4 regions of the Cupriavidus sp. DF5525 genome follow, and region 3 is predicted to be linked to each of the others. Evidence: predicted binding sites of a transcription regulator. Region 3 holds the regulator's gene; each other region holds the start of a gene.
The links. The regulator FNR, encoded in region 3, switches genes on or off when oxygen is low (the NO sensors DNR and NnrR bind a similar motif). The targets are predictions, from matches to a motif close to TTGATNNNNATCAA.
Positions count from the first base shown of each region.

Region 1: a site for FNR is predicted at 2,811-2,824, ahead of ABNX08_RS04780 (fatty acid desaturase). Genes of this name have one in related genera too.
Region 2: a site for FNR is predicted at 1,797-1,810, ahead of hemN (oxygen-independent coproporphyrinogen III oxidase). Genes of this name have one in related genera too.
Region 4: a site for FNR is predicted at 3,584-3,597, ahead of ABNX08_RS08485 (MBL fold metallo-hydrolase RNA specificity domain-containing protein). Genes of this name have one in related genera too.

Region 1 is NZ_CP168265.1:993,251-1,000,657, reverse strand. It holds gene xdhC (xanthine dehydrogenase accessory protein XdhC) at 1-235, shown strand, start outside; gene ABNX08_RS04790 (adenosine deaminase) at 290-1,345, shown strand; gene guaD (guanine deaminase) at 1,413-2,735, shown strand; gene ABNX08_RS04780 (fatty acid desaturase) at 2,925-4,082, shown strand; yybP-ykoY riboswitch at 4,140-4,295, shown strand; gene ABNX08_RS04775 (TMEM165/GDT1 family protein) at 4,401-4,976, shown strand; gene ABNX08_RS04770 (urate hydroxylase PuuD) at 5,191-6,402, opposite strand; gene uraH (hydroxyisourate hydrolase) at 6,434-6,787, opposite strand; gene ABNX08_RS04760 (GntR family transcriptional regulator) at 7,087-7,407, shown strand, end outside.
Region 2 is NZ_CP168265.1:4,355,698-4,363,104, reverse strand. It holds gene ABNX08_RS20460 (ATP-binding protein) at 1-544, shown strand, start outside; gene ABNX08_RS20455 (ABC transporter substrate-binding protein) at 530-1,663, opposite strand; gene hemN (oxygen-independent coproporphyrinogen III oxidase) at 1,871-3,349, shown strand; gene ABNX08_RS20445 (c-type cytochrome) at 3,421-4,251, opposite strand; tRNA gene ABNX08_RS20440 (tRNA-Arg) at 4,717-4,792, shown strand; gene ABNX08_RS20435 (cold shock and DUF1294 domain-containing protein) at 4,863-5,438, opposite strand; gene arfB (alternative ribosome rescue aminoacyl-tRNA hydrolase ArfB) at 5,523-5,927, shown strand; gene ABNX08_RS20425 (GNAT family N-acetyltransferase) at 5,970-7,076, opposite strand; gene htpX (protease HtpX) at 7,148-7,407, opposite strand, start outside.
Region 3 is NZ_CP168265.1:3,010,167-3,017,573, reverse strand. It holds gene ccoO (cytochrome-c oxidase, cbb3-type subunit II) at 1-448, shown strand, start outside; gene ABNX08_RS14040 (cytochrome oxidase) at 452-616, shown strand; gene ccoP (cytochrome-c oxidase, cbb3-type subunit III) at 619-1,536, shown strand; gene ccoG (cytochrome c oxidase accessory protein CcoG) at 1,610-3,058, shown strand; gene ABNX08_RS14025 (FixH family protein) at 3,121-3,330, shown strand; gene ABNX08_RS14020 (hypothetical protein) at 3,327-3,572, shown strand; gene fnr (fumarate/nitrate reduction transcriptional regulator Fnr) at 3,621-4,346, opposite strand; gene ABNX08_RS14010 (sulfite exporter TauE/SafE family protein) at 4,424-5,182, shown strand; gene scpB (SMC-Scp complex subunit ScpB) at 5,738-6,697, shown strand; gene rluB (23S rRNA pseudouridine(2605) synthase RluB) at 6,703-7,407, shown strand, end outside.
Region 4 is NZ_CP168265.1:1,793,218-1,800,624, reverse strand. It holds gene ABNX08_RS08495 (PAS domain S-box protein) at 1-935, opposite strand, end outside; gene ABNX08_RS08490 (universal stress protein) at 1,227-2,069, opposite strand; gene ABNX08_RS08485 (MBL fold metallo-hydrolase RNA specificity domain-containing protein) at 2,131-3,489, opposite strand; gene ABNX08_RS08480 (HAD-IC family P-type ATPase) at 3,721-6,435, shown strand; gene ABNX08_RS08475 (universal stress protein) at 6,584-7,039, shown strand; gene ABNX08_RS08470 (zinc-dependent alcohol dehydrogenase family protein) at 7,071-7,407, shown strand, end outside.

The DNA of each region.
Region 1 (7,407 bases), 2.0 Mb from region 3:
CTACTTCGGGCTGATTGGTTCCAAGACCAAGCGCGCGCGCTTCGAACACCGCATGGCCGAGCACGGCATCGACCCGGCCCGGTTTGCGGAAATGACATGCCCCATGGGGGTTCCCGGGATCATCGACAAGGCTCCGGCTATGATTGCGGTAGCCATCGTCGCCCAGCTGCTCCAGGTCCGCGAACAGCGCCTCGCCGCGCTGCGTGCCGGCCGCCCGGAGGCGGTGCATCCCTGAACCCGTGCCGCCGGCCCGCCGGAAGGTACAGAAAAGCCCAGAACCGAGGCCCCCATGACCATCGATGCCGCGCTCGCGGACAAGATCCGCCGCACTCCCAAGGCCGAACTGCATGTGCATATCGAAGGCACGCTCGAGCCGGAACTGATCTTCCGGCTGGCCCAGCGCAACCAGGTCGCGCTGCCCTACCCGAGCGTCGAGGCACTGCGCGCCGCCTACGCCTTCACCGACCTGCAGTCGTTCCTGGATATCTACTACGCCGGCGCCAGCGTGCTGTTGACCGAGGAAGATTTCTTCGACATGACCATGGACTACGTCAAGCGCGCCGTCGCCGACAACGTCCGTCACGCCGAGATCTTCTTCGATCCGCAGACCCATACCGCGCGCGGCGTGCCGATCGGCGTGGTGATCGACGGCATCGCCGATGCCCTGGCGCAGGCGCGCACTGAGTATGACTTCTCCAGCAGCCTGATCCTGTGCTTCCTGCGCCATCTGTCGGAGGAAGACGCCTTTGCCACGCTGGACGCCGCGCTGCCCTACCGCGACCGTTTCGTCGGCGTCGGCCTGGATTCGTCAGAGCAGGGCAACCCGCCCGAGAAATTCGCGCGCGTGTTCGCAAAAGCGCGTGAGCTGGACCTGAACCTGGTGGCCCACGCGGGCGAGGAAGGCCCGGCGCAGTATGTCACCGACGCGCTCGATATCCTCAAGGTACAGCGCATCGACCACGGCGTGCATGCCATCGACGATCCGGCGCTGGTCGAACGCCTGGCGCGCGAGCGGGTGGCGCTGACTGTGTGCCCGCTGTCGAACGTCAAGCTAAAGGTCTACCCAGACCTGCGCGACCACCCGCTCAAGCGCATGCTCGATGCGGGCGTGTTGATCACGCTGCACTCGGACGACCCGGCTTATTTCGGCGGCTATATGAACGCCAACTGGGAAGCCACCTTCGATGCGCTGCCGCTGGACGCGGCCGATGCCCACAAGCTCGCGCGCAACAGCTTTGAAGCGGCCTTCCTGCCTGCCATGCAGAAGGCCGAGTACCTGGCGGAAGTCGACCATTTCTGGTCGAGCCCGCCCAACTCCCCGCCCGCCACGGCCCCCGCGGCCTGAGCGTCGGCGCATGCCAATAGTCCGGCCTGCAGCGCATTGCGCGCAGGCCGGCCAGAAGAGACAAACCATGACGACCACCCCCAAGACCCCTTCCCTGACCCGCGCCATCCGCGGCCGCGTGCTGCATTTCCTGCGCGACCCGCAGTTCCATGAGGATGCGTATCAGTATTGGGACGACGGGGTGCTGATCGTCACGGCCGGGCGCATCGCCGCCGCCGGCGACTACACCGAGCTGGCCGCGCGCATCCCGGCCGACGCCGAGATCGTCGACCACCGCGGCAAGCTGATCGTGCCCGGCTTTATCGATACCCACGTGCACTACCCGCAGACCGACATGATCGCGTCGCCATCGCCGGGCCTGCTGCACTGGCTCGAGACCTACACCTTCCCCGAAGAGCGCCGCTTTGCCGATCCCGACTACGCGCGCGGCGTGGCCGGCTTCTTCACCGAAGAACTGCTGCGCAACGGCACCACCAGCGCGGTGGTCTGGAGCACGGTGCACAAGGCCTCGGCCGAGGCGCTGTTTGCCGAGAGCGAGGCGCGCAACCTGCGCATGGTCACTGGCAAGGTGATGATGGACCGCAACTGCCCCGAGTTCCTGCGCGACACCGCCGAGAGCGGTGCGCAGGATTCCGCCGACCTGATGTCGCGCTGGCATAACAAGGGGCGCCTCGGCTACGCCATCACGCCGCGCTTCGCGCCGACCTCGACCGAAGCGCAACTCGCCGCCTGCGGCGAGCTGGCACGCGCCTACCCCGACGCCTTTATCCAGACCCACGTCGCCGAGAACCGCGACGAGGTCAAATGGGTCGCCGAGCTGTTCCCGGATGCGCGCAGCTACCTCGACGTCTACGACCACTACGGCCTGCTACGCCCGGGTGCGATGTACGGTCACGCCATCTACCTGGACCAGGACGACCGCCGCCGCCTGGCCGACAGCGGCGCCGCGGTGGCGCACTGCCCCACCTCGAACCTGTTCCTCGGCAGCGGCTTCTACGACTTCCACCAGTCCGACGCCAACCGCCTGAACGTGACACTGGCCACCGACGTGGGCGGCGGCACCTCATTCTCGATGTTCCGCACCATGAACGCGGCGCACAAGGTGGCGCGCATGGGCGGCTACTACCTGACCGCGCTGCGCATGTTCTACCTGGCCACGCGCGCGGCCGCCGAGGCACTGGGCTGGACCGACCGCGTCGGCAGCTTCAGCGAAGGCTGCGAGGCCGACTTCATCGTGCTGGACCCCAAGGCCACGCCGCTGATCGCCCGCCGCAGCAACCGCTCCGAAACGCTGGAAGAAGAACTTTTCGCCTTCGCGATGCTGGGCGATGACCGCGTGATCGACAACGTCTATGTGATGGGCGAAGCTGCCCACGTGCCGGCCGCCTGATCCGTCACATCTCGCCTGCAAGCGCCCGCCGCCACGCGGCGGGCGTGCGTTTACCGCTTCCTGCGTCCCACCGGCTTGACGCCCGTCAAGATCATTCCCGGCAAAGCCTTCTAACCTTTGCGGTCTGCCGCGCCCGATCCGCATCGGCTGCGCGCCGACGCCAATCCGACCGCAACCAGAAGGTTCCGCATGACCGCATTCCAATCCGCGCATCCCGAGCATGCCCCCCATGCCGCCCATGCCAAACGCGCCGCACCCGACGGCGCGCCCCTCCCGGAGCCGATCGCACCGGACGCACCGCTGCCCTCGCGCAAGATCATCCGCGGCTGGCTGATTCCGCTCGGCCAGCGCAGCACGCCGCGCGCGCTGGCGCTGTTCGCCTTCGACTACCTGCTGTTCGCCGCCGTGCTGGCCGGCGTGGTGCTGGCCCAGCACGGGGCCGCCAAGCTCGCGCTGGGCGTGCTGGCGGGCCTGGTGATCGCACGCCTGTTTATCATCGGCCACGATGCCTGCCACCAGAGCCTGACGCCGCGCCGCGGCCTGAACAAATGGCTGGGCCGGCTGACCTTCCTGCCGTCGCTGACGCCCTACAGCCTGTGGGAAGTCGGCCATAACGTGGTGCACCACGGCTACACCAACCTGAAAGGCTTCGACTTCGTCTGGGCGCCCTACTCGCTGGAAGAATTCAACGCGCTGCCGCGCTGGCGCCGCGTGATGGAGCGCATCTACCGCACCGGCTTCGGCCCGGGCCTGTACTACCTGGTCGAGATCTGGTGGTGCAAGCTGTTCTTCCCGAGCAAGCGCCAGATGGCCACGCGCCGCCCGATCTTCCTGGGCGACTGCGCGCTGGTGGCGGCCTTCGGGCTGGCGTGGATCGGCGCGCTGGTCGGGCTGGCGTTCGCCACCAGCCAGTCGGCGTGGATGCTGGTCGGCGCCGGTTTCGTGCTGCCGTTCCTGGTGTGGAACATCACCGTCGGCTTCGTGCTCTACGTGCACCACACCCACACCAGCGTGGCGTGGTACGACACCAAGGCGATGTGGGCCAAGGCGCAGCCGTTTGTCTCGACCACCGTGCACCTGCGCTTCCGCCACGGCATCGGCGCCGCGTTGCACCACATCATGGAACACACCGCCCACCACGTCGACATGAGCGTGCCGCTGTACCGCCTCAAGCGCGCCCAGGCGCTGCTGGAACACGCGCTGCCGGGCCGCATCATCATCGAGAATTTCTCGTGGCGCTGGTACTTCGACACCGCACGCCGCTGCAAGCTGTATGACTTCAAGGCGCTGTGCTGGACCGATTTCCGCGGCCGCCAGACCAGCGGAAACGCGCCCGTACCGGCCTGAACGGCCACACCTTTGCCCTGTCGGCGGTGGACGATCGCCGCCGCCGCCGCTATAATCTCAGCTTCCATTGGGGAGTAGCCGCCCTGCTCTCACCGCGCCGCGCAATGCGGACATCGGGGGACAGGGGCGTACGTCAACAGACTTGACCGCTTGCGGTTATGGCGTGCGCAGCTCTGGACCCGCCGGCCTTGTTGTGATTGGCCCGGCAGCGTCCATGCCTGGCGAGACCGATGACCATACCTTTCTGGCCGGGCCGGGAAAGGTGTGCGTCATTGGCATCTCGCGATGCATTGCGGCCCGGTTATCCCACATAACAACATGGAAGCCTTCCTCGTCTCCACAGGCATCGTCGCCCTTGCTGAAATGGGCGACAAGACGCAATTGCTGTCGCTGGTGCTGGCCGCGCGCTATCGCAAGCCCGTCCCGATCATCCTCGGCATCCTGATCGCCACGCTGGTCAACCACGGCTTTGCCGGTGCGCTCGGCGGCTGGATCACGCATGTGATCGGCGAAAGCCTGCTGCGCTGGATCCTCGGCCTGGGCTTTATCGCGATGGGCGCGTGGATGCTGATTCCCGACAAGCTGGATGATGCCGAGCAGGCGAAGCCGGTGAAAGGCGCCATCGGCATCCTGGGCACCACCATCGTCGCGTTCTTCTTTGCCGAAATGGGCGACAAGACGCAGATCGCCACCGTGGCACTGGCAGCGCGCTTCAGCGACGCCGTGGTTCCGGTGGTGGCGGGTACGACGCTCGGCATGATGATCGCCAATGCGCCGGCTGTGCTGCTGGGCGACAAGTTTGCCAACAAGATGCCAATCGGGCTGGTGCACAAGATTGCGGCGGCGATCTTTGTGGTGCTGGGGGTGTTGGCGTTGCTGAATATCGGGGGGTGAGTCTCGGCACAGGCTGGCCGCAGGCCTGACTTCGGCCCCGCAGCGACAGCCTCCGATACACCAAACAAAAAAACGGGGCACAAGGCCCCGTTCAAACCCTCGCCGGTCCGGTACTGACGGCTGCCGACTGCGCAGCCCTCCGGACCGTCGATCACCGATGCTCGGATTTCGCGAGCCGGCTCGCCGAGCCGGCCCCAATACGCTCAGATCAGACTCAGTTGGTGGTCTTGGCACCGCCCTCGAACCACTGCCCCAGCAGCGCGCGCTCGTCGTCGGTGATCTGCGTCACGTTGCCCAGCGGCATCGCCTTCTGCTGCACCGCCTGCTGGTAGATCAGCTGCGCGTGGGTCTTGATGTCCTCTGCAGTTTCGAGCTTGATGCCCTTGGCCGCGGTCGGCATCATCTTCGGCTGCTCGGCGTGGCACTGCACGCAGCGGGCGTTCATCACTTCTTGCACCTTGGCAAAGCTGACGGCGGCCACGGCAGCTTCGCCGCCTGCGCCCTTGGCCACGGTCGGGCGGGGCTGCGGCGCGATGATCACCGCCACCACGGCCAGCGCGGCAACGCCGGCGGCGGGCCACAGGACGTTGATCTTGCCCTTGTGCTTCAGGATGAAGAACTGGCGGATCAGCACGCCCGACAGCATGATCAGGATCAGCACCACCCAGTTGTACTTGTGCGCGTAGGTCATGCTGTAGTGGTTCGACAGCATCGCGAACAGCACCGGCAGCGTGAAGTAGGTGTTGTGCACGCTGCGCTGCTTGCCGCGCTTGCCGTGGATCGGGTCCACCGGCTGGCCGGCCTTCAGTGCCGCCACCACCTTGCGCTGCCCCGGAATGATCCACGCGAGCACGTTGGCGCTCATGATCGTGGCGACCATCGCGCCGGTCAGCAGGAACGCCGCGCGGCCCGAGAAGATATGACAGGCCACATAGGCAGCGGCAGCGATGTAGAGCGCCACCAGGATGCCGACGAGGCGGTCGTTCTTGCCGAACAGACGGCAGATGCCGTCATAGACGATCCAGCCGATCAGCAGGTACGACACCGCAAAGCCGACCGCCGCGCCGGGCGACATGTCGAACACGTTCTTGTCGATCAGGTACGTGCTGGCGTTGAACAGGTACAGCACCACCAGCAGCGCGAAGCCGCTCATCCAGGTCGAATACGACTCCCAGTAGAACCAGTGCAGGTTCTCCGGCAACGCCTTGGGTGCGGTCAGGTACTTCTGCGGGTTGTAGAAGCCGCCGCCGTGCACGGCCCACAGTTCGCCGTCGACGCCCTTGTCCTTCAGGTCAGGCGCCGTGGGCTTGGTCAGGCTGTTGTCCAGCCACACGAAATAGAACGAAGAGCCGATCCATGCGATGGCGGTGATGACGTGCACCCACCGCAGCAGCATATTGGCCCAGTCGAGGATATAGCCTTCCATGTCTTGTCTCCTGTTTCCCTATGCCACCGCTTCAGCTGCCGCGGTAGGTCGAATACGACCAGGGCGATACCAGGAGTGGCACGTGGTAGTGCGCGTTGACGTCGGCAATGCCGAAGCGCAGGGGCACCACGTCCAGGAAGGCGGGCTCGGGCAACTTTACGCCTTGCGCGCGGAAGTAATCGCCGGCAGCGAATTCCAGCTCATACACGCCGACGGCAAAGTCGGCGCCTTCCAGCAACGGCTGGTCGCAGCGGCCATCGTGGTTGGTGACCACGGTCTTCAGGGTTTCGCGGCGATTGTCGACAATTTTATGGAGAGTAATCGACATGCCTTGTCCGGGCGTCCCGGCAGCGGTGTCGAGAACGTGGGTGGTCAAGCGTCCCATCGTATTTATCCTTTTGCGATTGGGTTGTGAGGGGCGCCGCTGCCTTCACTAGCACCATTCGTGGGAATGGTGCCCGCTCGGTACGTCTGGTAACGCATCCCGGCGCTGGGTTGGTGCGTGGCGACAATGCGCCTGCACCCACCCGGTTGGCAATTCAGGGATTACCCTGAGTTGTCGAAAACCTGACTCGGTTTTGTTGACAATTCTGGGGCCCCAACCAAATAATTGTCAACAATTTTTGGATCACCGTACCCTGATACCCGGGATTCACGGTGCCCTGACTGACTGCTGGTGCCACGATGTCCAAGAGCCTGAAGCTGATTGCCGGTGTTGCCGATGTTGCCGCTACCGAGCCGACCGAGATCAACCCCGCCAAGCCGGGCAAGCCCGCCCGCAAAGGCTCGGTCGAAGAGCGCATGTACCACGAGATCTACGACGCGATCATGGAGCACCGGCTGCCGCCGCGCACCAAGCTCACCGAGCATTCGCTTTGCGAAATCTATGCCACCGCGCGGCACACCGTGCGCAAGGTGCTGTCGCATCTCGCGGCCGATGGCATGGTCGATCTCGAACCCAACCGCGGCGCCTTTATCGCCAGCCCCTCCACCGACGAGGCGCAC
Region 2 (7,407 bases), 1.3 Mb from region 3:
CAAGCAGGCCGGCGAAGTGCGCTACCGCCTGCGCCAGGACCTGGCCGAGATGAACGGCCTGATCGACGCCACGCTGTACTACCTGCGCGACCGCGATGAAGCCAGCGGCCCGCGCCAGCGCGTGGACGTGCTGGCGCTGTTGCAGGCGGTGGTCGACGACGCCGCCGAGACCGGCCACGAGGTCGCGCTCAGCGGGCAGGCGCAGCCGCTGCTGGCGAGCCCGTCCGACCTGCGGCGCGCGGTGGTGAACCTGGTGGAGAATGCGCGGCGCTACGGCGGCGCGGCCAGCATCGTGCTGACCGATAGCGCGGAACGGGTGCTGATCGATATCTGCGACGACGGCCCCGGCATCCCGCCTGACGAACTGCAGCGCGTGATGGAGCCGTTCTACCGCATCGAGTCCTCGCGCAGCCGCGCCACCGGCGGGGTCGGCATGGGTCTGTCGATCGCCGCGGACATCGCCGCGCGCCATGGCGGCGAGCTCACCCTGACCAACCGCCCGGAAGGCGGCCTGCGCGCGCGCCTGTCGCTACCGCGCGCCTGACGCCGCCAGCGTGACGTACTGCGAGCCGCGCTGGCCGCGGGTGAAGTCCAGCGCAAAGTCGCCCACGTCGACACGCCCCTGCAGCGCCCGCCGCATCTCGGCGGCGCCGCTGCCGCGCAGCCCGGCGAGCGCCCGCGCCAGCCACGCCGCGCCGATATAGCCCGCCAGCGTCGCCGCCGACGGCGGCTCGTCCAGGTACTGCTTCATGCGCGCCACGTGCTCCTTCACCACGCGCAGCGTGGCCTGCTGCGGGCCCGGCGCAATCTGCGTCAGCACCATGCCACCGGTGTAGCCGCTACCCAGGATCTCGCGCGCCGCGGTGGCGCTGACCGACGACAGTCCGACCAGAAAGCCATACCAGCCTTGCGCGGCCAATGCGCGGCCAAGGCCGGCATAGGCCAGCGTATCGCCAGCCACGATCACCGCACCCGGACGGGTCGCGGCGATGCGCCGCGCGGCGGCGTCGGGATTGCCGTCCAGCGGCACCGCGCGCGTGCCGGTCTGCGCCTCCAGCCGGCCCAGCCACTGCGCGCCCGACGTGCCGCCCGCCGCAAATTCCCCCGACACCGCCAGCGCGATGCTGGTCAGGCCATAGCTGCGCAGCTGCTTCACCGCCGCGTCCAGCTCGGCCTGGTAGTCGGCGCGGGTGAACCAGACGTTCTCCGCCGCCAGCGCCAGTCCCGACAGTGGCGCCACGATCTGCACGCCGCGCCGGTTGAGTTCGGCTGAGGAGGCCAGCGCCGGCAGCAGCCGGTCGCCGGGGCCGAACAGCAGTTCCGCGCGCTCGCCATCGGCAAGGGCCACCGCCTGTGCCAGTGCGCGGCGCGGGTCGGCATCGGCATCTCGGACCACATGGACGACGCGCACCGGTCCGTTGCCGGCATTGAGTGCATCAAACATCACCTTGGCCCCGGCCAGGTAGTCCCGCGCCAGGTCGGCCTGCGCGCCAGTGCGGTCGAGCAGGTGGCCGACCACCACTGTGTGGCGCGCGGGCGCCTGGGCCTGGACAAGGGCAGGCAGCGCCAGCCCGGCCGCGGTGGCAAGCAGTAGGCGGCGTTTGGCTGCGGAGGGTGGATGCGCGTGGCCGCGCCGCAGGCGAGGCGACAGGGGAATAGGCATGGTACGGGGAGCGGAGATGGGTGAGGGGGGCGGTATTCGCAGGCCGCGCGCAGCGTATCCGGCACGCATGACACAGATGTGACGCCCGCCCCCCACCAGCGAGGGGCTCGTCGCGCATGGGTTCCGCCGCGCTTTGACGACGGTCAACGCGCCGGCCGCGCCGCGGCCCTACGATGGGCCGTCACACACCCGATCCCCCGCGCCCCCATGAAACCGTCTGCCATGACTTCCCCTGCGCTCGACCGTCGCGCGCTGTCCGACTTCCGCGCGCTGGCCGGCCGCATCGATGGCAACGGCCCGCGCTACACCTCGTACCCGACCGCGGACCGCTTCCGCAACGGCCCCGACCTGTCGCTGTACCACGACGCGCTGGACGCCTGCCGCGCCAGTGCGCCGGCACCGCTGTCGCTGTACCTGCATATCCCGTTCTGCGAGAACATCTGCTACTACTGCGGCTGCAACAAGATCATCACGCGCGATCATGGCCGCAGCGCGCGCTACGTCAACTACCTTGGCCGCGAGATGGCGCTGGTGGCGGACAAGCTCGGTGCGCGCCGCCAAGTGCTCCAGTCGCACTGGGGCGGCGGCACGCCGACCTTCCTCGATCCCGACGAAATGCGCCGCGTGATGGCGCTGCTGCACAAGTATTTCGAACTGCCCGCCGACGGCGAGCATTCCATCGAGATCGACCCGCGCCGCGTCGACTACGCGCGCATGGCGCTGCTGGCGGAGCTTGGCTTCAACCGCGTCAGCCTGGGCGTGCAGGATTTCGACCCCGAGGTGCAGCAGGCCATCCACCGCATCCAGCCGTTCGAAGAGACGCGCGCCGTGGTCGACGCCGCGCGCGCCCTCGGCTTCCGCTCGGTCAGCCTGGACCTGATCTACGGCCTGCCGCACCAGACCGCGGCGCGCTTTGGCCGCACCATCGAACAGGTGCTGGCGCTGCGCCCCGACCGGCTTTCGGTCTACAGCTACGCCCACCTACCGCATGTGTTCAAGCCGCAGCGCCGCATCGACGAGAACGCCTTGCCGCCCGCCGGCGAGAAGCTCGACATCTTGGTCTCGACCATCGAACGGCTGACCGCGGCGGGCTACGTCTATATCGGCATGGACCACTTTGCGCTGCCCGACGACGACCTTGCCATCGCCCAGCGCGAAGGCCGCCTGCAGCGCAACTTCCAGGGCTATTCGACCCACGCCGGCTATGACCAGGTCGGGCTCGGCATCTCGGCGATCGGCGCGATCGCGGGGCGCTATGTGCAGAACGCGCGCACGCTGGACGATTACTACGGCGCGCTCGATGCAGGGCGTCTGCCGCTGGCGCGCGGCGTGGCGATGAGCGCGGACGACCATCTGCGGCGCGAGATCATCGGCGACCTGATGTGCAACGGCGTGCTCGACCTGCCGGCGCTGGAAGCCCGGCACGGCATCGATTTCAGTGCGGCATTTGCGCCTGAGCTCGCCGAACTCGGCGGCCTGGCTGCCGACGGGCTGGTGCAGTGCGAACCCGGGCGCATCACCGTGACGCCGCTGGGCCGGCTGCTGGTGCGGCGCGTGGCGATGGTGTTTGACCGCTACCTGCGCGAGGACGCCGCGCGCGCGCCCGAGGCCAGTGTCGAAGCCGCAAATGACGGCTCGCAGCCGATCCGCTTCGTGCCGCGGGCTCGCTACTCGCGCGTCGTGTAGCGCGCCGCACCGATGCTCCGGACGAAAAAAATGCCCGCGGACGCGGGCATTTCTGTTTGCGGCTGGCGGGCTTACTTGGCGGCGTTGGCCATGTAGTCCGAGGCGGCGATCACGTCGGCGTCCGGGCCGGCATAGCCGCCCTTGGGCGGCATCACGCCCTTGCCCTTGAGCGCAAAGTTGTGGACCGCATCCATGCCTTCCTTCAGGCGCGGCGCCCAGGCGGCCTTGTCGCCGAACTTCGGCGCACCCGCCACGCCGGCAGCGTGGCACGCGGCGCAGACTTGCTCGTAGACCTTCTTGCCGACTTCCGCCGAAGCGGCGGCCGGGGCGGCGGCAGCCGGCGCGGCAACTGCCTCGGGGGCCGCGGCCGTCGTCGGGGCGGCAGCTGCCGGGGCGGGCGGCTCAGGGAACTTGGCGCCGCCGGCATCGGCCATGTAGACCACGGCGCGGGCCAGCTCGTAATCGGTATAGTCGTCCGGGGTGCTGCCGGCGCGCGGCGGCATCGCGCCCTTGCCGTTGAGCATCGACTTCATCAGGCCGTCAAAGCCCTGGCCGATGCGTGCGCTCCAGTCCGCAGCGGTCCCGTACTTGGGCGCACCCGCCGCCCCCGTGGCGTGGCAAGCGGCGCAGATTTCCTTGTAGACCTGTTCACCGGTCTTGAACACGCGCGGCGCGTTCGGATCCTTGATTTCCAGCGATGCGACCGGCTTGATGCGGTCGTTGATGGCTTCTGCTGTGGTGCCCGCACCGGCACTTTCGGTCGAGCCGTGTCCGACAAAGTTGACCAGCAGAATGATCACGATGATCGGCACCAGGAAAGCCGCGATCACAACTGCGATCAGCTGCTTCGGCGTCTTGATGGGAGACTCGTGTTCGGGGTGTTCGTTGTGGACGTCGCTCATACAGAACTCTCAGTTTTGCAGGAAACCTTCTGGCCGCTCACGCTCGGCTTGCTTTTTCTGGCCCGATCCCGGCCATTTGCATGACCACTACCTGGCCCCATCCGGACCGCCCGTGCTGCCCTGCGGCCTTTGCCTGACTTGGGTCTGTTGCTATTTGCGTGCTTCGGACTGTCTCCCGGACCGGGCCCCGATTGTCACCGACAACGGGCCGCGCAACCTTGACCTTGATCGACTGGCGTCATGGATTGCACAGCGGGCACGATTTGACGCAAATAGTTGGCGATTATAGCGCCAAAGCCCCCTTGCCAGTGCCCAAAAGCGACGGTTCCGAGACGTCGCACGACGCCCCTGGCGGGCCCGCATGGACGGCATCGGGCAAAAGCGGTATCCTATGCGACTTCCCTGCGGCGGCATTCGCTGGCCGCAACCGCTGTACCCGCAAAACCGGTTGCAAAACCGTCCTGTGCGCCCGTAGCTCAATGGATAGAGTACTGCCCTCCGAAGGCAGGGGTTGCTGGTTCGATCCCAGCCGGGCGCGCCAAGATTTCCTTCCGATACGTGAAGTGATGGCCCTCGCCATCGGTGACCGCCCGTTCAGGCGGCGCTCCGGACTACCCGCCGACACCCGTCTTCCATAGCGCCATCGCCGCGATGTTCAGGACCACCGTCCCCCAGAAGTTCGCCTGAAACGCCGGCTTCCTGTTCTTGTGCCGAAGCAGGTGCTGGGCGGCAAGCGCGCCCGGCCAGCCGCCGCACAGCGCCAGCAGGTGCAGCTTGGCCTCAGGGATGCGCCATGCGTTGCGAGCCGCGCGCGCCTTGTCCGCCGCGTAGGCGAGAAACGCGAGGATGCTGGCGAGGACGCTTACGATACCGGCTTGCCGCGGGAGATAACCCGTGAGGCCGCATCCGACGATGACGACCAGGGCTGCCAGGCCGAGCAGGGCTGGCAGCAAGCTTGCCTCCGCGTTTTGGCTGGGCGCGCCCGCGATGGCAACGTCAAGCGCCTGCATCCGGCCATCCTTGCCTCGGGCGAGTTCGAAGCTGACGCGGTCGCCCGGCTTGGGCGTCACGGCGCGCGCCTGCAGCGCCGTGACATGGAAGAAGACATCCTTTGAGTCCGCGTGGACCTCGATGAAGCCAAAGCCCTTCGGGGCATGCCACGACTTGATCCGGCCCGCTTTTCTCATGTTCTTGACGTGTGCTGTACGAGGCATCAAGTGTAGGCGAACACCGGCTGGCTGGCGCCAGTAGGCGCTTGCTATGATGCCGCCATGACCGACGACCCCGTCATTCCCCACCACGAGTACCTGATCACGGCGATCCGCGCGCAAGGGGCGGGCGGCCAGAACATCAACAAGGTGTCCAATGCCGTGCACCTGCGCTACGACGTGCGTGCCTCCTCGCTGGCGCCCGACCACAAGGAGCGCCTGCTGGCGCTGCACGACCACCGCATCACGCGCGACGGCGTGGTGGTGATCAAGGCCCAGCAGTTCCGCAGCCTCGACCTGAACCGCGACGAAGCGGTGCGGCGGCTGCACGAGCTGGTGCGCAGCGTGGCCACGCCCCCGCGCGCGCGCCGGGCCACGCGGCCCACGCGGGCATCGCGCCAGCGCCGGCTGGAATCCAAGAGCCAGCGCAGCCAGGTCAAGGCGCTGCGCGGCCGGGTGCTCGACTAGTACCGCTTCAGTACGGCTTCAGTCCTCTGCCGCAGTCCTGCGTCAGATCTCGCTTTTGACCGTCGCGGGCGCCGGAGGCGCGGCCAGGTCGTCGCCGGCATCGGCCTGCGGCGGGCCGACGCGTGCGCCGGGGCGCCGGTAGGCGGGAAAGAAGCCGTTCAGGTCTTCCAGCGTGGTGTAGTCGCCGCCGGACAGTGCCACGTAGCGATCGGGGTCGACTACCAGGCGCTGGGTCCGGTACACATGGGTGTCGGGCGAAAAGCCGCGCTTGAACTCGAACAGCGAATCGTTGGCCGAGCCCAGCCCGCCGCCAAGGTGCAGGTAGTGCAAGCCATTGGTGCGGCCCCATTCGCGCGCGGCGTGGATCACGGTCTTGGTCGGCTGGCGATGGCGGTATTCCCAGTCCCAGGCCGACAGGTGGTATTGCATGATGCCGCTGCCATTGGCCACGGTGAACAGTGCCGAGCCAATCACGCAGCCCGCTTCCTCGGCCACGAACAGCAGCAGGTCGTCTCCGAGCGCGCGCTCCAGCGTGCGGTAGTACTGCGCATCGAAGAAGTAATAGGGCGACGCCTCCAGGCGCGTCATGGTCTCGTTGTACAGCTCGACAAAGCGCGGCAGCGTGGCGAACTCACGGTCCAGCCGTACCGTCACGCCGGCGCGCCGGGCGCGGTTGATGCCCAGTTTGTGGCGCGACTGCGTCTCCTGCCACTGCCGCTCGGGGCTCTTGGTCAGGTCCATCGACACCGTCTCGCCCTGCTCGACCACCAGCCCGAGACGGCTGTCCCAGCCGGCATTGAGCAGCGGGTGCAGGCGGATAAACCACGACACGCAGCCGTGCTCGCGCAGCAGCGCGATCGCCGCGCCCAGTGCGTCGTCGGCAAAGCGGGCAGGAGCATCGCTGCTCAGCACCGGGCCACCATAGCCATAGGCCGAGGTGGCATCCCAGCTGCCGCAGTCGAGGGGGCGGCGCACCAGCGGCACCAGCAACTCGTGGGTGCCGTCGGTCACCCGCACTGCGGCGGCGATGCCGTGGTCGCTGCGCTCGGCGGCGGTGTACCACCCAGGCGTGTGGTGGCAGTCGTGGCGACAGCGCGTCAGCGTGTCGCGCCACGCCGGGCTTCCCGGTTCCAGCAGGCTCGATTGCATCGCGCCCCCCCCTCAAATGACCGGCGCCGCGCGCGATAGCCGCGGCGCCAGTGCCTTAGGTGCGCCAGGTTTCAGCGCGCGGATTGCAGCGCGGCAATGCGCTGCTCGATGGGCGGATGGCTCGAGAACAGCGCCAGCCACGACTTGCCGCCGGCGATGCCCATCGCCTGCATGTTCTGCGGCAGTCCGTCCGGATCCAGGCCGCCCAGGCGGCGCAGTGCCGACACCATCGGCGTGGGCGAACCCATCAGGCCGGCGGCGCCTGCGTCGGCGCGGAATTCGCGGTGGCGCGAGAACCAGGCCACGATGATGCTGGCCAGGACGCCGAACA
Region 3 (7,407 bases):
CTGCCACTCGCAGCAGGTGCGCACGCTGCAGGCCGAGACCGAGCGCTACGGCCACTTCTCCACCGCTGGCGAGTCGGTCTTCGACCATCCGTTCCTGTGGGGCTCCAAGCGTACCGGGCCTGACCTGGCGCGCGTCGGCGGCCGCTATTCGGATGACTGGCAACGCATCCACCTGCGCAATCCGCGCGATGTGGTGCCGGAATCGGTGATGCCGTCTTACCCGTGGCTCGAAAAGGCCGAGTTGCCCACCAACGATATCCAGGCGCGCATGCGCGCACTGGTCAAGCTGGGCGTCCCCTACAGCGAAGCCGGGATTGCAAAGGCACCGGACGAGCTCAAGGGCAAGACCGAGGAAGACGCGCTGGTGGCCTACCTGCAAGGGCTGGGCACCAACCGCCGCAACGTGCGCGTTGAAACCGCCGCTGCCCCGGCACCGGCCAAGGAGTAAGCCATGGCCATGATCACTGCCATTGCGACCGTCGTGTCGATGGTCGTCTTCCTGGGGATCTGCTGGTGGGCGTGGTCCGCCGGCCGGCAGTCCGCCAATCGGGAATCCGCCATGCTGCCGTTCGCACTGCCTGACGAAACCACGACAACATCGAGCCGGAACACCTAGCCATGAGCGATTTCTTTTCCGATTTCTGGAGTTACTACATTGCCGCGATCGCGCTCGTCGGCATCGTCTGGTGCGTCTGGCTGCTGTTCTCGCAACGCAAGATCACCAAGACCGCCGGCGCCACCGAGGACACCGGCCACGTCTGGGACGGCGACCTGCGCGAGCTGAACAACCCGCTGCCGCGCTGGTGGATGTGGATGTTCCTGCTGACCTGCATTTTCGGGCTGGCCTACCTGGTGCTCTACCCCGGCCTGGGTTCGTACGCCGGCGTGCTGAAGTCCTCGACGCAAGGCGAACTGGCCGCCCACCGCGCGGCGCAGGAGCAGATGCAGAAGGAGATCTATGCCAAGTACCTGAAGATGGACGTCAAGCAGGTGGCGGGCGACCCGCAGGCGCGCGAGATCGGCCAGCGCCTGTTCCTGAACTACTGCGCGCAATGCCATGGTTCCGATGCACGCGGCAGCCGCGGCTTCCCGAACCTGACCGACGGCGACTGGCTCTACGGCGGCGAGCCGGAAACGATCCAGCAGACCATCACGAAGGGCCGCAATGGCGTCATGCCTCCGTTTGCCGCGACCATCGACGCCAAGCTGGCAGGGGACGTAGCGCAGTACGTGCGTTCTCTGTCGGGCCTGTCGTCGGATCCGATTCGTGCCTCGCGTGGCGAGGGCACCTTCAAGTCGACCTGCGCGGCTTGCCACGGTGCCGGCGGCAAGGGCAACCAGGCACTGGGTGCGCCGAACCTGTCCGACAAGGTCTGGCTCTATGGCAGCTCGGAAGCCAGCATCGTCGACGCCATCCTGAAGGGGCATAACAACCACATGCCCGCGCATGAGGAAATCCTGACGCCCGAGCGCATCCGGATGCTGACCGCCTATGTCTGGGGGCTGTCCAATACCGGCGGAGGTGCCGGGCAATGACAGGCGACTCATGTGAGCGGGCGCTGGCCGCCCGCGGGAGACCACGCCCATGAACGCACCCGGGAGGCAAGAGATGGCCCGGGCGGCCGACCCACAGCGGTCGGCTGCTGTGCCTGGCGAATCCTCTGACGAAACACTGTATGAGGTCCGCCGCAAGATCTATCCGCGCTCGGTGACGGGCGCCTTTTCCAGCTGGCGGGTCTGGCTGGTGATCCTGACCCAGCTGGTCTACTACGGCACGCCCTGGCTGCAATGGAATGGCCGCCAGGCCGTGCTGTTCGACCTTGGGGCGCGCAAGTTCTACATCTTCGGGCTGGTGCTGTGGCCGCAGGACGTCATCTACCTGGCGGTGCTGCTGGTCATTTCGGCGCTGGCGCTGTTCCTGTTCACGGCGATCGCGGGGCGCCTCTTCTGCGGTTACGCCTGTCCGCAGACGGTCTACACCGAGATCTTCATGTGGATCGAGCGGCGGATCGAGGGCGATCGCATCGCACGCATTCGCCTGGACGGTGATCCCTGGAGCCTGCGCAAGCTGCGCCTGAAAGCGACCAAGCACTTCCTGTGGGTACTGATCGCGCTGTGGACCGGATTTACCTTCATCGGCTATTTCGCGCCGATCCGCGAGTTGGGCGGAGAGGTACTGGCGCTCTCGCTCGGGCCATGGCAGGCGTTCTGGATGCTGTTCTACGCGTTCGCCACCTGGGGCAACGCCGGCTTCATGCGCGAGCAGGTGTGCAAGTACATGTGCCCGTATGCGCGCTTCCAGAGCGTGATGGTGGACCGCGACACCTATGTCGTCACCTACGACGTTGGCCGCGGCGAGCCGCGCGGCAGTCGTTCGCGCAAGACCGACCACTACAAGGCGGGCCTGGGCGATTGCGTCAACTGCAGCATCTGCGTGCAGGTGTGCCCGACCGGGATCGATATCCGCGACGGCCTGCAGTACGAGTGCATCGGCTGCGGCGCCTGCATCGACGCCTGCAACCAGGTCATGGACAAGATGGACTATCCGCGCGGCCTGATCCGGTACACCTCGGAAGACGCGATGCGCAAGGGCCTGTCCGCGGCGGCGTCGCGCAAGCGGCTGCTGCGTCCGCGCGTGATCATCTATTCGGTGATCTGGATTGCGTTGATGGCGGGCTTCGTGGCCTCGATTGCGCTGCGCACGCCGCTGAAGGTGGACATCATCCGCGACCGCGGCGCGCTGGGCCGCGAAGTGGAAGGGCGCTGGATCGAGAACGTCTATCGGCTGCAGCTGATCAACACGACCGAAGGACCGATGCGCATCAGCGTGCGCGCCGACAGCGACGAGCTGAAGAACCTGACGGTTGAATACGACAAGCAGGCCGAAGCGCTGGCGCCGACCTCCAACCGGCTGTTGCCGATCCGCATCCGCGTTCCGATTGAGAACGCGGCGCAGGGTACGCACAAGATCAGCGTGACGGTCACGAGCGAAGGCACGGAGCGGGGGAGTGCCGAAATCCGGCAATCCACCAGTTTTATCGTGCCGCGCGATTTGTAAAGCTAGGATGGTGTGGCGCGGTTATGGATCCGCGCCGCACCGCTGCAGATAAGGGGGGCAAGATGAATCGGCAAGGCAATCCGTGGTGGAAGGAACCGTGGCCGTGGCTGTTGATGAGCGGCCCGCTGGTGGCGATGGTGGCGTGTGGCGTGACCATCTGGCTCGCGTCCTCGCATCCTGACCTGCCGGTGCAGGGGGCAACGCGGCATGGACTGGTGGTCGAGAAGGTCGGAGCCGCGCCGCGCAAGGCTGCCGCAGCGAGGCAACCATGAGGCTGCGCTGGCTGATGTGGGTACTGTGGCCCGGGTTCCTGATGGCGGGCTTTGCAACCGCGACGGTCTTTTCGGTCGTGGATCCGGGCGACCTGAAGTTCTTCGGCCACCCGGTCGACGCGTCACGCGAGTCGGTCTATACGATCGGCTTCCTGTTGGCGTGGGCGTTCTGCGCGCTGTCCAGCGGGCTCACGCTCTACACCATGCCGACCCGGCTCAGCGATACCGACGAACTTGAATGACGTTTGAAATTGCCATCGCCGGTGCGGCGATGGCAGTGCGATGCGCGCTCAGCAGGAGCGGCTGTAGAGTTGCTTGATGCCGGCGATGTCCACCAGCTTGACGTGGCGCTGGCGAATCTGGATCAGGCCCGCTTCGGCAAAGCGGGAGAACAGGCGGCTGACGGTTTCGAGCTTCAGGCCCAGGTAGCTGCCGATCTCTTCGCGGCTCATGCGCATGACGAATTCGGAGGCCGAATAACCGCGCGCCGACAGGCGCTCGGACAGGTTGATCAGGAAGGCGGCCAGCCGTTCCTCGGCGCGCATTGAGCCCAGCGTCACGAGCATCAGCTGGTCGTGCGTGATCTCCTTGCCCATCAGGCGCAGGAACTGGTGCTGCAGCGACGGCAGCCCGGCGGACAAGGTCTGCAGTTCGTTCATGCGCACCACGCAGACTTCGGTATCTTCCAGCGCCGTGGCATCCGATGCGTGCTGCATTTCACCCAGCCCGTCGAGGCCGACGATTTCGCCGGGGAGGTGGAAGCCGGTAATCTGCGAACGGCCGTCTTCGGTGGTGACGTGCGTCTTCAGCGTACCGAAGCGGATGGCATAGACAGCGGTGAGCGGATCGCCCATGCGGTACAGGGTCTCGCCTTTATGAACGCGAATGCGTTCCTGCACCAGCGTGTCCATCTTGGCAAGATCTTGCTGGGACATGCCTACCGGAAGGCACAGTTGCCCCATCGCGCATGTGGAGCAACGGGGCGACATCTCGGTAATGGGAATGGAGGTGAGCAATTGGAACCTGCAAGAATGGCTGCGAGGGCACGACCCCAACATTTTACCGTGCGATGTGATGCGGCAGGGAGTCAGAATTGACATTTGGTGTGCTTATTAGCGTTTTTCTGCTGGCCCTGCTTGGCGGGGTGCATTGTGCCGCCATGTGTGGCGGCCTTGCCCTCGCGGTGGAACAGCGGCGCGACGCCATCGCGACGGTGAACTTCGTGAAAAACCGGACCGCGTGGTTCGGTGAGTTGCTGGCAATGCACATCGGCAGGATCTCGACCTATATGCTGCTGGGTGCGTTGTTGGGCGCGGTCGGTGCCACCGCATGGAAGCAGGACTACCTGCCGGTGCAGCGCTGGCTGTTCGGTGCGGGCAGCGCCATGCTGCTGTGGTCGGGCTGGCGGCTGCTTCAGGGCAATGCGTTCACCCTGGCCTGGCTCGAGCGCTTGGCGGCATGCGCCACCGCTACGGTGGCTGGCCAGCTGGGCCGCCTGGCCGGCGGCATGCCGGCATTCGTGCGGGCCCGTGGCGGGCTGGCGCGGCGCTATGGGGTGGGGCTGGCCTGGGGCCTGGTGCCGTGCGGCATGGTCTATGGCGCGCTGACGCTGGCACTGCTGGCGGGCAACGCCGGCTCGGGGGCGCTGGTGATGGGCGTGTTCGGGCTGGGCACGCTGCCCAACCTGCTGGTGCTGTCCGGCCTGTCGGGCTACCTGCGCACGCTGTCCAGGCGGCGTGGCATACGCCTGGGGGCTGGGGTCGCGGTGATGGCGTTCGGCGGGCTGGGCATCGCCCGAGCGGTGCTGCTGCCACATTCCCTGGCCGGGCAGGGTTTCTGCCTGGTGTTCTGAGGCGCCGCCGCCGCATGGCGCAACGGATGATGGTTGCAGGCTGGGGCGGGAATGCCATACAATCGCCTGCATTGCGGTATCGCGCGGCGCGATGTGGCGAGCAGCGCCAGGCGGCCTTCATATCAGAAGGCGCGCTCAGGGGCTACGGGAAGCGGAAGGTTTTCGAGGCCCGGCCCGTCCCGCGGTCCATCCGGTTCAAAAGATCTGGCTCAAAAGTCCGGCTGGCACCGCGGTGTTGGAGATGCCGGCCTTGCTCCCGATATCCGTTTTTTCTTGCGTCCGAGGCGTTCAGTTCGCCGACAGCATCGTCCGTTGAGTGCGGGCGCGCGACGCAAGGGGTTCGCTGACCGGCCCAAGACGGCCTGCGAACGATCTCCTGCCGGACCGACCCGGCATTCGATGCAAAGAAAGGGAAGTGCACGGCTTGGATGCGGCAGGCATCCGGGTTAGCTGCGCAATGAGATGGCGATGGCATTCGGCATCGCTGTATCCAAAATCTCCGGTGCCCCGGATCCGTCCGGGAGCAGGTGCAAAGACAGGCTGCACACCATCAACATGAATACCCAAGAGGCGAAGATCGTCCTCGAGACGGCGCTGATCTGCGCGCAGGAGCCCTTGCGCGTCAATGATCTGCGACGGCTGTTTGACGATGACGTCGGTGCGGACACGATCCGCGTGCTGCTCGACGAGCTGCGCCAGGACTGGCGCCAGCGCGGTGTGGAACTGGTGGCCCTGGCGAGCGGTTGGCGTTTCCAGAGCCGCCCGGAAATGCGTGAATACCTTGATCGCCTCAATCCGGAAAAACCGCCAAAGTATTCGCGTGCGGTGATGGAAACGCTGGCGATCATTGCCTACCGGCAGCCGGTGACCCGCGGCGATATCGAAGAGATCCGCGGGGTGACCGTCAGCACGGAAGTGATCAAGAAGCTGGAAGACCGCAGCTGGATCGAGGTCATCGGCCACCGCGACGTGCCGGGCCGGCCGGCGCTGTACGCGACCACCAAGGCGTTCCTGGACGATCTCGGCCTGCGTACGCTGGATGAACTGCCGCCGCTGGAAGACGCCCAGGCGCAGGCCCAGGCTGCCCTGCTGGAACAGCAGGCCATCGATTTCGAGGAGCTGGCCGCGATCAAGCCAGTCAGCGCCGACGAGGAGGCGTTTGCCGATCCTGTGGCGGTTCCGGCGCCCGCCGCGGAACAGCAAGCTGCCGAGCTGCAACCGCCCGTGGCGCAGGGCGTTGCAGGCCAGCCGGAAGGGCTGGCGGCCGAGGCTGGCGAGATGGTAGCGCCGGTCGCCGGTGAGAGCACCGAGAGCACCGAACGAACCGAGGGCGCCGAAACCGCCAATGGTTTCGACGTCCAGCCGCGACAGCAGGCCAGCGAAGGCGCTGACCCCGTGGATGACCTTATCGAACCTGCCGAGGCCGAACCCAATCCGGACGGGGCGCGCAGCGAACTGCCAGAAGACGGTACGCCGCCGCACCCGAGCGAGCACGACGAGCGCGTGCCGAACTGAACAACATGCAACATCCGATAGTGAATACCTTGTCTGATTCCGTAGAGCAAGACGCCCGCCATGCGGGTGCATCCGCCGATACCGGCGCCGCAGAACCCGGATCGGGCAGCGAAGCCGCGCCCCGCCGCAAGGGGCTGCGCCGCGGGCTGAGGAACCTGGTGGCATCTCGCCGCCAGGCAGCGCAGGATCGCGATGCCGGCCGCGCCGAAGGTGCCGAGGCACCGGTGCAGGGCGAGGCCGGCGAGGCAGCCGCCGCGTCTGCGGCGGCGCCTGCGGGCGGACGCGGTGGCCAGCGTGGCCGCGGCAAGCGCAAGACGGGTCAGGGCGAGGGTGGCCAGGGCAGCCAGGGTGGGCACGCCTCGACCACCAAGGCCGAGAAAATCGACCGCGCCGCCAAGGGCGAAGGCGCCGACAAGCCCGAGCAGGCCGGCCGCAAGCGCAAGCCGGGCCAGCAGCGCGCCGGCAAGGGCGCTGCGCCCGCCGAAGTGCAGGGCGCCGGCGCCCGCCAGCAGGGCCGCCGCAAGGACGGCGCCAAGCCGCAGGCGCAGCGCAAGGGGCAAGGCCAGGCCCAGCCCGGCGCGGACAAGGGTGCGGCGAACAGCGAAGACCTGTTCCGCTTCGTGATCTCCGAGCAGTACGACAAGGACGACACCGTCATTCCGCGCACCAAGGCCAAGCCGGTGCGCGAGCTGTCGGCCGAGGACGACGCC
Region 4 (7,407 bases), 1.2 Mb from region 3:
TCCAGCAGCGCCGGGCGCAGATCCGTGGCAATGCGCCGGACCGACGCCACCGTCTCGTCAATCACGGTATGCATGGTTGCTATCTCCGCCGACAGGCTGGCGGCATCCCGGCCTTCCAGTACGTCGGCCTCCAGCATGGCGAGATCCATCTTCAGGGCACTGAGGCGCTGACCAAGGTCATCGTGCAGTTCACGGGCGATGCGGCGTTTCTCCTCTTCCCGCGCGGTGAGGATGCCATCGGAGAGCTGTTCCAGCTCTTCGCGGGAGCGGTGTAGCGCCTCCTCCGCCCGTACCCGCTCGGTGGTATCGCGCAGCATCACGGTATAAAGCTTGCCGCCGCGGTCCGAGGTCTGCGAGATCGACGCTTCAATCGGGAACTCGCTGCCGTCGCGGCGCAGCGCATGAAGCGTGCGCTGTCTGCCCATCTGGCGCTCCGATACCCCGGTAACGCCAAAGCGGCGCACGTGCTCTTCATGGACAGCGCGGAAGCGCTGCGGGATGAAGTTGCTGAGTTTGCGCCCGATCGCGTCAGCTGCCGTCCAGCCGAACAGCGTCTCCGCCATGGGATTGAACAACAGGACGCGCTGTTCGCTGTCCACTGTGATGATTGCCTCCATCGAGGACCGGATAATGCCGGCCAGCCGTGCCTCGCTTTCGGCCACCCGCCGGAGGTTGTCTGCGGTGGTCTGCCTGAGCTTGCGTATCCGGATCAGATAAAGCCCCAGCAGCAGACCGCTGCCTGCGCCCAGGACAGGCACCATTGGCGCCAGCACCAGAGCGCGGTAGCGCTCCACGGCAGCTTGCAACAAGTACGCCAGCCCAACGCAAGCCAGCACGACGCTCAGTCCGAGGGCGATGTCCGCAGGCCTCCATGCAGGAGACGGACTGGCTTGCCTGCTCGCCTGCGGATCAAGTGAAGACGCCTTCAGGGGCATGCTCTCGTCTCTGTTACCTTGCCAATGGACTATAGAGTTTGTGCGCGGAAAGGCAACTGCACGAGAAGCGAGTTGTGCTCGATGCGGCTCAAAACCGGAATCTCGCAGTTGCAGGCAACGTCGGAGCCACAACCCGTGTGCCGACACCGGCTGAGTCACGCATGTTAGACACTAGATCAGGAAACGGCTCGGGTATGTCGGCAAACCAACGTTCGGCCGGCACGCAATATGCCGGCCGAACGAAGCGCCTGCGGCCAGGCCGTGCGCTGCCCCACTGGCAGCGGTCACCCCTCAGTGCGACATGAAGACTGGCAAAGATGACTGGCGCAGCAGGGCGCGGGTGGTGCCACCCAGCACAAGCTCCTTCAGCCGGGAACGGCCATAGCCGCCGGCGACCAGCAGGTCGGCCTGTACCTTGCAAGCAAGTTGCAGCAGAACGTGGTCGGGGTCGCCCTCCCCGACAAGGAGATTGGCATTGATGTCATGGCTGGCCAGCCACGCTGTCAGCCGGTTCCCGCTGTCACGGTAGGCCTCTTTCTCAATGGCAGCACCATACTTGCCTGCGCTGACCACCAGGACGGAAACAGCACTGGCATGCTCGAGCCACGGCAATGCGTCCGCTACCGCCCGCGCGGCCTCTCGGCCGCCGTTCCATGCGATGGCCACATGGCCACCAAATCGCGGGCCGGCCGCGCCCGGCACCAGCAAGATGGGCCGGCCGGCATTGAGCATCGCATACTCCGCAACCCCGGCCAGCAGCGCCGGCACATCGGCATCCGCCGACGGCGGTGCGGGAAGGATGAGATCGGCGAAACGGCCCTCGTCGGCAAGCGCCCAGCCGGACTCGGCGTCGATAACGATATGCCGGGTAGGAATGTCCGGCGAAACTTGCTCGGTCAGCGTGTCGAGGGCTTCCTTGTGACCGGCAACCAGTTTGTGCAGCTGGCTGGCGGCAAGCGCCGCGTATTGCCCGGCTTCTTCGCCCGCCCCACGAAACGGCTCCAGGTTTGTTCCAGTTGCAGTCAGTCCGACCACGCTGCCGCCAAATTTCGCGGCAGCCCGTGCCGCTGTTTCAATGCGTGCCGACCGGGCAGCATCTGCGCTGAGGTCGACGAGGATGCTTCTAAAGTCCATGACGTGATTCCGTGGTTTGGCCGACGTGACGAAAAATGCATAGGGCAGGCGCCGGGCTGGATCAATCGAGCGGGTAGGACCGCCGATACTCCGGCATGGTGACCGCCCAGCGCAGGTCGCGCTCAATAAGCTGGCGCAGCGCGTCGCTTGCCTGTGGCTCGCCGTGGACAACAAACGTACGCCGCGGCGCCTGGTGAAAGCCGCCAAGCCAGGTCATAAGTTCCGCGGCATCGGCATGTGCGGACAGGTTCTCCACCTGCTCCACCGACGCATGCACGGCGATGTCCTTGCCATGGACGCGGATGTCGCGCCGGCCTGCGGCCAGCGCTGCGCCGCGCGTACCCGCCGCCTGGAAGCCGGAAAGCAGGATGGTGTTGCGAGGGTTCGGACCGTAGGCGGCAAGATGGTGGACCACACGACCACCGGTAGCCATGCCGCTGCCAGCCAGGATGATCTTGGGACTTCGGTCGTGGTTCAACCAGATCGACTGCTCCATGCTCTGCACCGGGGTGGCGAGATTGCAGGCTGCGGCGCACTCTTCGCGGCTGATGCGCAGCTCTTCCGGATGCAGCGAGAAAATCATGGTCGCGTCGATGGCCATCGGGCTGTTGAGGTACACCGGCACGTCGGGGATTCGCTTGAGCTCGCGCAGGCGGTGCAGGCAGTACAACAGGCTCTGCGTGCGCCCCACCGCGAAAGCGGGGATGATCAAGCTGCCGCCGCGGCCAATTGTCCGGCTGACTATCTCGCCGAGCACATCGAGCGGGTCGTCGTCCGGATGCCGCCGGTCGCCATAGGTGGACTCCACCAGCAGGTAATCCGCCAGACGCACCATTTCCGGCGCGCGCATGACAATGTCTTGCTGCCGCCCGAGGTCGCCTGAGAAGACGATACGCTTGCCGTCGACGAACAACGTGACGATAGCTGCCCCGATGATATGTCCGGCCCGGGCAAACTCCGCCTCTACGCCGGGCACTACCTGGAAGCGCTTGCCGAACTGCATCGGCTGGAGCCGCCGCATTGCTCGTGCAGCGTCGGCGGCAGTGTAAAGAGGCAATGCGGGCCGGTGACGCGAAAAACCCTTGCGGTTCGCGTAAGCGGCGTCTTCTTCCGCCAGGTGGGCGCTGTCTGGCAATAGGATGCCGCACAGCTGCGCGGTGCCCATGGTGCAGTACACGCTGCCGCGGAAGCCGTTCCGCACCAGCAGGGGCAAATACCCGCTGTGGTCGATGTGGGCATGGGTCAGCACCACGGCGTCGAGCTTGGCCGGATCGAGCGGCAGTGGGTCCCAGTTGCGAAGTCGCAAGGTCTTGTATCCCTGGAACAGGCCGCAGTCGACCATGACCTGGTGACTACCGGTATCGAGCAGGTACTTGGAGCCGGTGACCGTATCGGTCGCGCCGAGGAATTGCAGTTGCATGCTGGTGTCCTTTGACGCTTGCGCGAAGCCGTTGGTCCCGCCACGGGTGCCGCTGGCCGATACAGCCAGTCTAGGAGGGGGAACCGAGTGGTGGTTGATACGGATCAATCATGCGGACACGCGAGTACCTACGCTTGAACAGTGTCCGGCCCTCGCCGCACGTGTCGTACGCGCAGGGCCGACAGAAGTCCGCACGCGTGGTCCCGCGCCGAGCATACCTTGGGAAACCTCATGCAAAATCGCTCCAGCGCGTTGCAAACGGATCGCCCCCGATCTGACGAAGAACATTACGGTACTCGGGATGGCAGAGATCCGGGGCACGTCCCACCCGGCCTGACCACCGCGCAGGCTCGTGCGCGGCTGGCCGAGGTGGGCCGCAATGTGCTGCCTCAGGCGGCCCCGAGGTCGGTTGTCGCGCTGTTTCTGCGCCAGTTCCTCAGTCCGCTTATTTACATCCTCCTGGCCGCGGCAGCGGTGTCGCTCGCATTGGGTGACCTGAAGGACGCACTGTTCATTGGGGCAGTACTGCTGCTTAACGGAGTCATCGGCACCGCACAGGAGCATACGGCGGACAAGGCGACCGTGGCGCTGCGCAAGATGGAGCAGCCCCGTGCCCCGGTGATCCGGGACGGCGTGCAGCAGGAGATCGACGCAAGTACCCTGGTACCGGGTGACCTGGTGGTGCTGGAAGCCGGCAGCCGAGTGCCGGCCGACCTGAAACTGACCTACACCATTGACCTGCAGTGCGATGAATCCCTGCTGACCGGCGAATCGCTACCGGTGCGCAAGCTCTCCGCATGTGATCCCAGCAACGCCACAGCGAGCGCCCGCCAGTGCCTGACCTTCGCCGGCACGGTGGTGCTCCGCGGCAGGGGCCACGGCATCGTGGTGGCAACTGGCGCTGCCACGCAAATTGGCCGGATTGCGCGGGAACTGGGCCGCGAATCCATCTCGCAGCCACCTTTGATTCTCAGGCTCCAGCGTTTTTCCCGACTGATCGCGGTGGCGGTAGGCGTGGCTGTCTCGTTGCTAGTGTTGGTGGGTATGCTGCGCGGCATGGCATTGCGCGAACTGTTCATGATGTCGGTCGGACTGGCGGTGAGCGCGATCCCCGAAGGACTGCCCGTCGCCATTTCGGTGGCGCTGGCGATCAGCATGCGGCGGATGGCAAAGGCCCACGTGATCGTGCGCAAAATGCCCGCCGTGGAGTCGCTTGGCTCCTGCACCATGATCGCCACCGACAAGACCGGCACCCTGACCATGAACGAGCTTGTCGTCACCGATATCCGGCTTCCCGACGGCACGGCGTTTTCCTGCGACGTCGGGCACGACCTGGACAACTGCACGATCCACGCGGCCGGCACCACCGACCAGGACGCGAGAACGCGGGTAGCGGCCCTGCTAAGGGCCGCGGCGCTGCCAAACGAGGCCCAACTATCCAGGGAGCGCGACGGCTGGACTGGCACCGGGGACAGCGTGGACGTGGCGCTGCTGGCCGCAGCGCACAAGGGAGGCACCGTAGCCAATGAGATCCGACAGCGGTACCCCTTGGTGGGCCGTATCCCGTATGAGCCAGACCTGCGGTACGCGGCCTCGTTCCACCGGCACGAAGAGACGATCCGCGTGTTCGTCAAGGGAGCGCCCGAGACGCTGATCGCCATGTGCGACCAGGCGGCTGCTCGCGGCCATGCCGTGCCGATCCGGCGCGAGGCACTGCTTCGGGGAAAAGCAGCGCTGGCCGCCCAAGGACTACGCGTGCTGGCGTTCGCTGAAGGCACGATTGATGCAGAGCCGGACGGGTCCTACGGACACGGGCACCTGGTCAACCTGACCTTTCTGGGAATGGCAGGCATGAAGGATCCGGTTCGTCCAGAGGTCCCCGAGGCTATCCGACGCTGCTACAGCGCCGGCATCGACGTGGCGATGGTGACTGGCGACGATCCGTTGACGGCCAGCGCAATTGGAGCGCAGGCGGGGCTACGCTTTACCGCGGACCAGGTCGTGACGGGCGAGCAGGTGCGCCAGGCCGAGAGCGAGGGGCCGCACGGACTCGACCAACTGACCCACCGTGCGCGCATCTACGCCCGCGTCAGTCCGGACCAAAAGCTGTCCATTGTCCTGTCGCTGGCAAGAACCGGCCATTTCGTGGCAGTCACTGGCGACGGCGTCAACGACGCTCCTGCGCTCAAGCACGCACACGTCGGTGTGGCCATGGGCCGAAAGGGAACTGAAGTGGCGAAGGAAAGCGCAGACATTGTCCTCACCGATGACAACTTTGCGTCCATCGTCAACGGCATCCATGAAGGCAGGGTGGCGTACGCGAACATTCGCAAAGTCATCTTCATGGTGGTTTCCACCGGCGCGGCCGAAGTGGTTCTGTTTCTGCTGGCGATTCCCCTGGGTCTGCCAATGCCATTGCTGCCGGTGCAGCTGCTGTGGCTCAACCTCGTGACCAATGGCATCCAGGATGTGGCTCTGGCTACCGAGCACGCGGAAGGCGATGAACTGTCGTATCCGGCGCGCAAGCCCCGGGAACCGATCTTTGACCGCGTAATGATCCGCCGCATCTGCTATTCGACTCTTGTCATGGGCGTAGGGGGATTCGCAACTTTCTACTGGCTGCTCGACCGCGGCTATCACATAGACGAGGCACGCAACCAATTGCTGCTGCTGTTTGTGCTGTTTGAGAACTTGCAGACGTTTAGTAGCCGTTCGGAGCGCCACTCCGTATTCCGACAGGGGGTCTTCGCCAATCCGATGCTGGTGGCCAGCGTACTGGCCGCCCAGTCATTCCATATCGCTGCCATGTACATACCCGGGCTAAGTGACACGCTTAGCCTCACACCTGTGTCGGCTACGACGTGGGCCGGGCTGTTGTCGCTCGCGCTGACATTGACGATTGCGGTGGAGCTGGACAAATGGTGGAGCCGGCGGTGCAACGTGTAGCGCAGAGACCGGTGCTCGCCTACTCAGGATTCCATCGCCCCGCGGCCGGCGTTGAGCCATGTCAACCCGAATCCACCGTCGCCATCTACGCTGATTACATAGAATCCTAATAAGGGACTTGGGTCAATCCCCCTCAGGAAGACATCTCATGTATAAGCGCATCCTGCTTGCCGTGGACGGCAGCCGGTCCTCCGACCTGGCGCTCAGCCAGGCCATCGCCATCGGCCGGGCCACCAACGCGGAAGTCAAGGTGCTGTACGTGGTGGACGACAGCGACATCTACTTCGAGGCCGGCTATTTCGACCCGCACGAACTGGTCAACAAGCTGGTCTCTCATGGCCGCAAGGCATTGGATGCGACCACAGCCCACCTTAGCGAAGCCGGTATCCGGTGCAATGCGCAGTTGGACGAGAAGCCGGTGGCCCCAGGCCGGATCTCGTCGACCATCGTCAACGAAGCCAACACCCGGAATGCTGACATGATCGCTTTCTGGACCCATGGCCGGCGCGGCGTCAGGCGCGTGCTGATGGGCAGCGTGTCAGAAGGCGTCCTCGCGCAGACCATCAGGCCGGTGCTGCTGGTCCGTAGCGAGATCGAAGGCTGACCCCGACCCGAGCACCAACAAGGACCGTGCCATGCAGGAGATCATGCGAGCGATGCAGTTCGAAGGTGCGGGGCTGCCCCTGCGCTTGGGGCGTGTGCCGGTCCCCGAGCCGGGACCGGGTGAGGTACGCATAGCGGTTGCAGCTTGTGGCGTATGCCGCACCGACCTCCATATTGTCGACGGCGACCTACGCCACCCCAAGCCTGCGCTCATTCCGGGGCACGAAGTCGTCGGTACGGTCGAAACGTGCGGAAGCGGTGTCACCGCACTCAGGCAAGGCGACCGTGTCGGCGTGCCGTGGCTGGGCCATACCTGCGGCCAGTGCAGATTCTGCCATCGGCAGCGTGAAAATCTCTGCGACGCGCCGC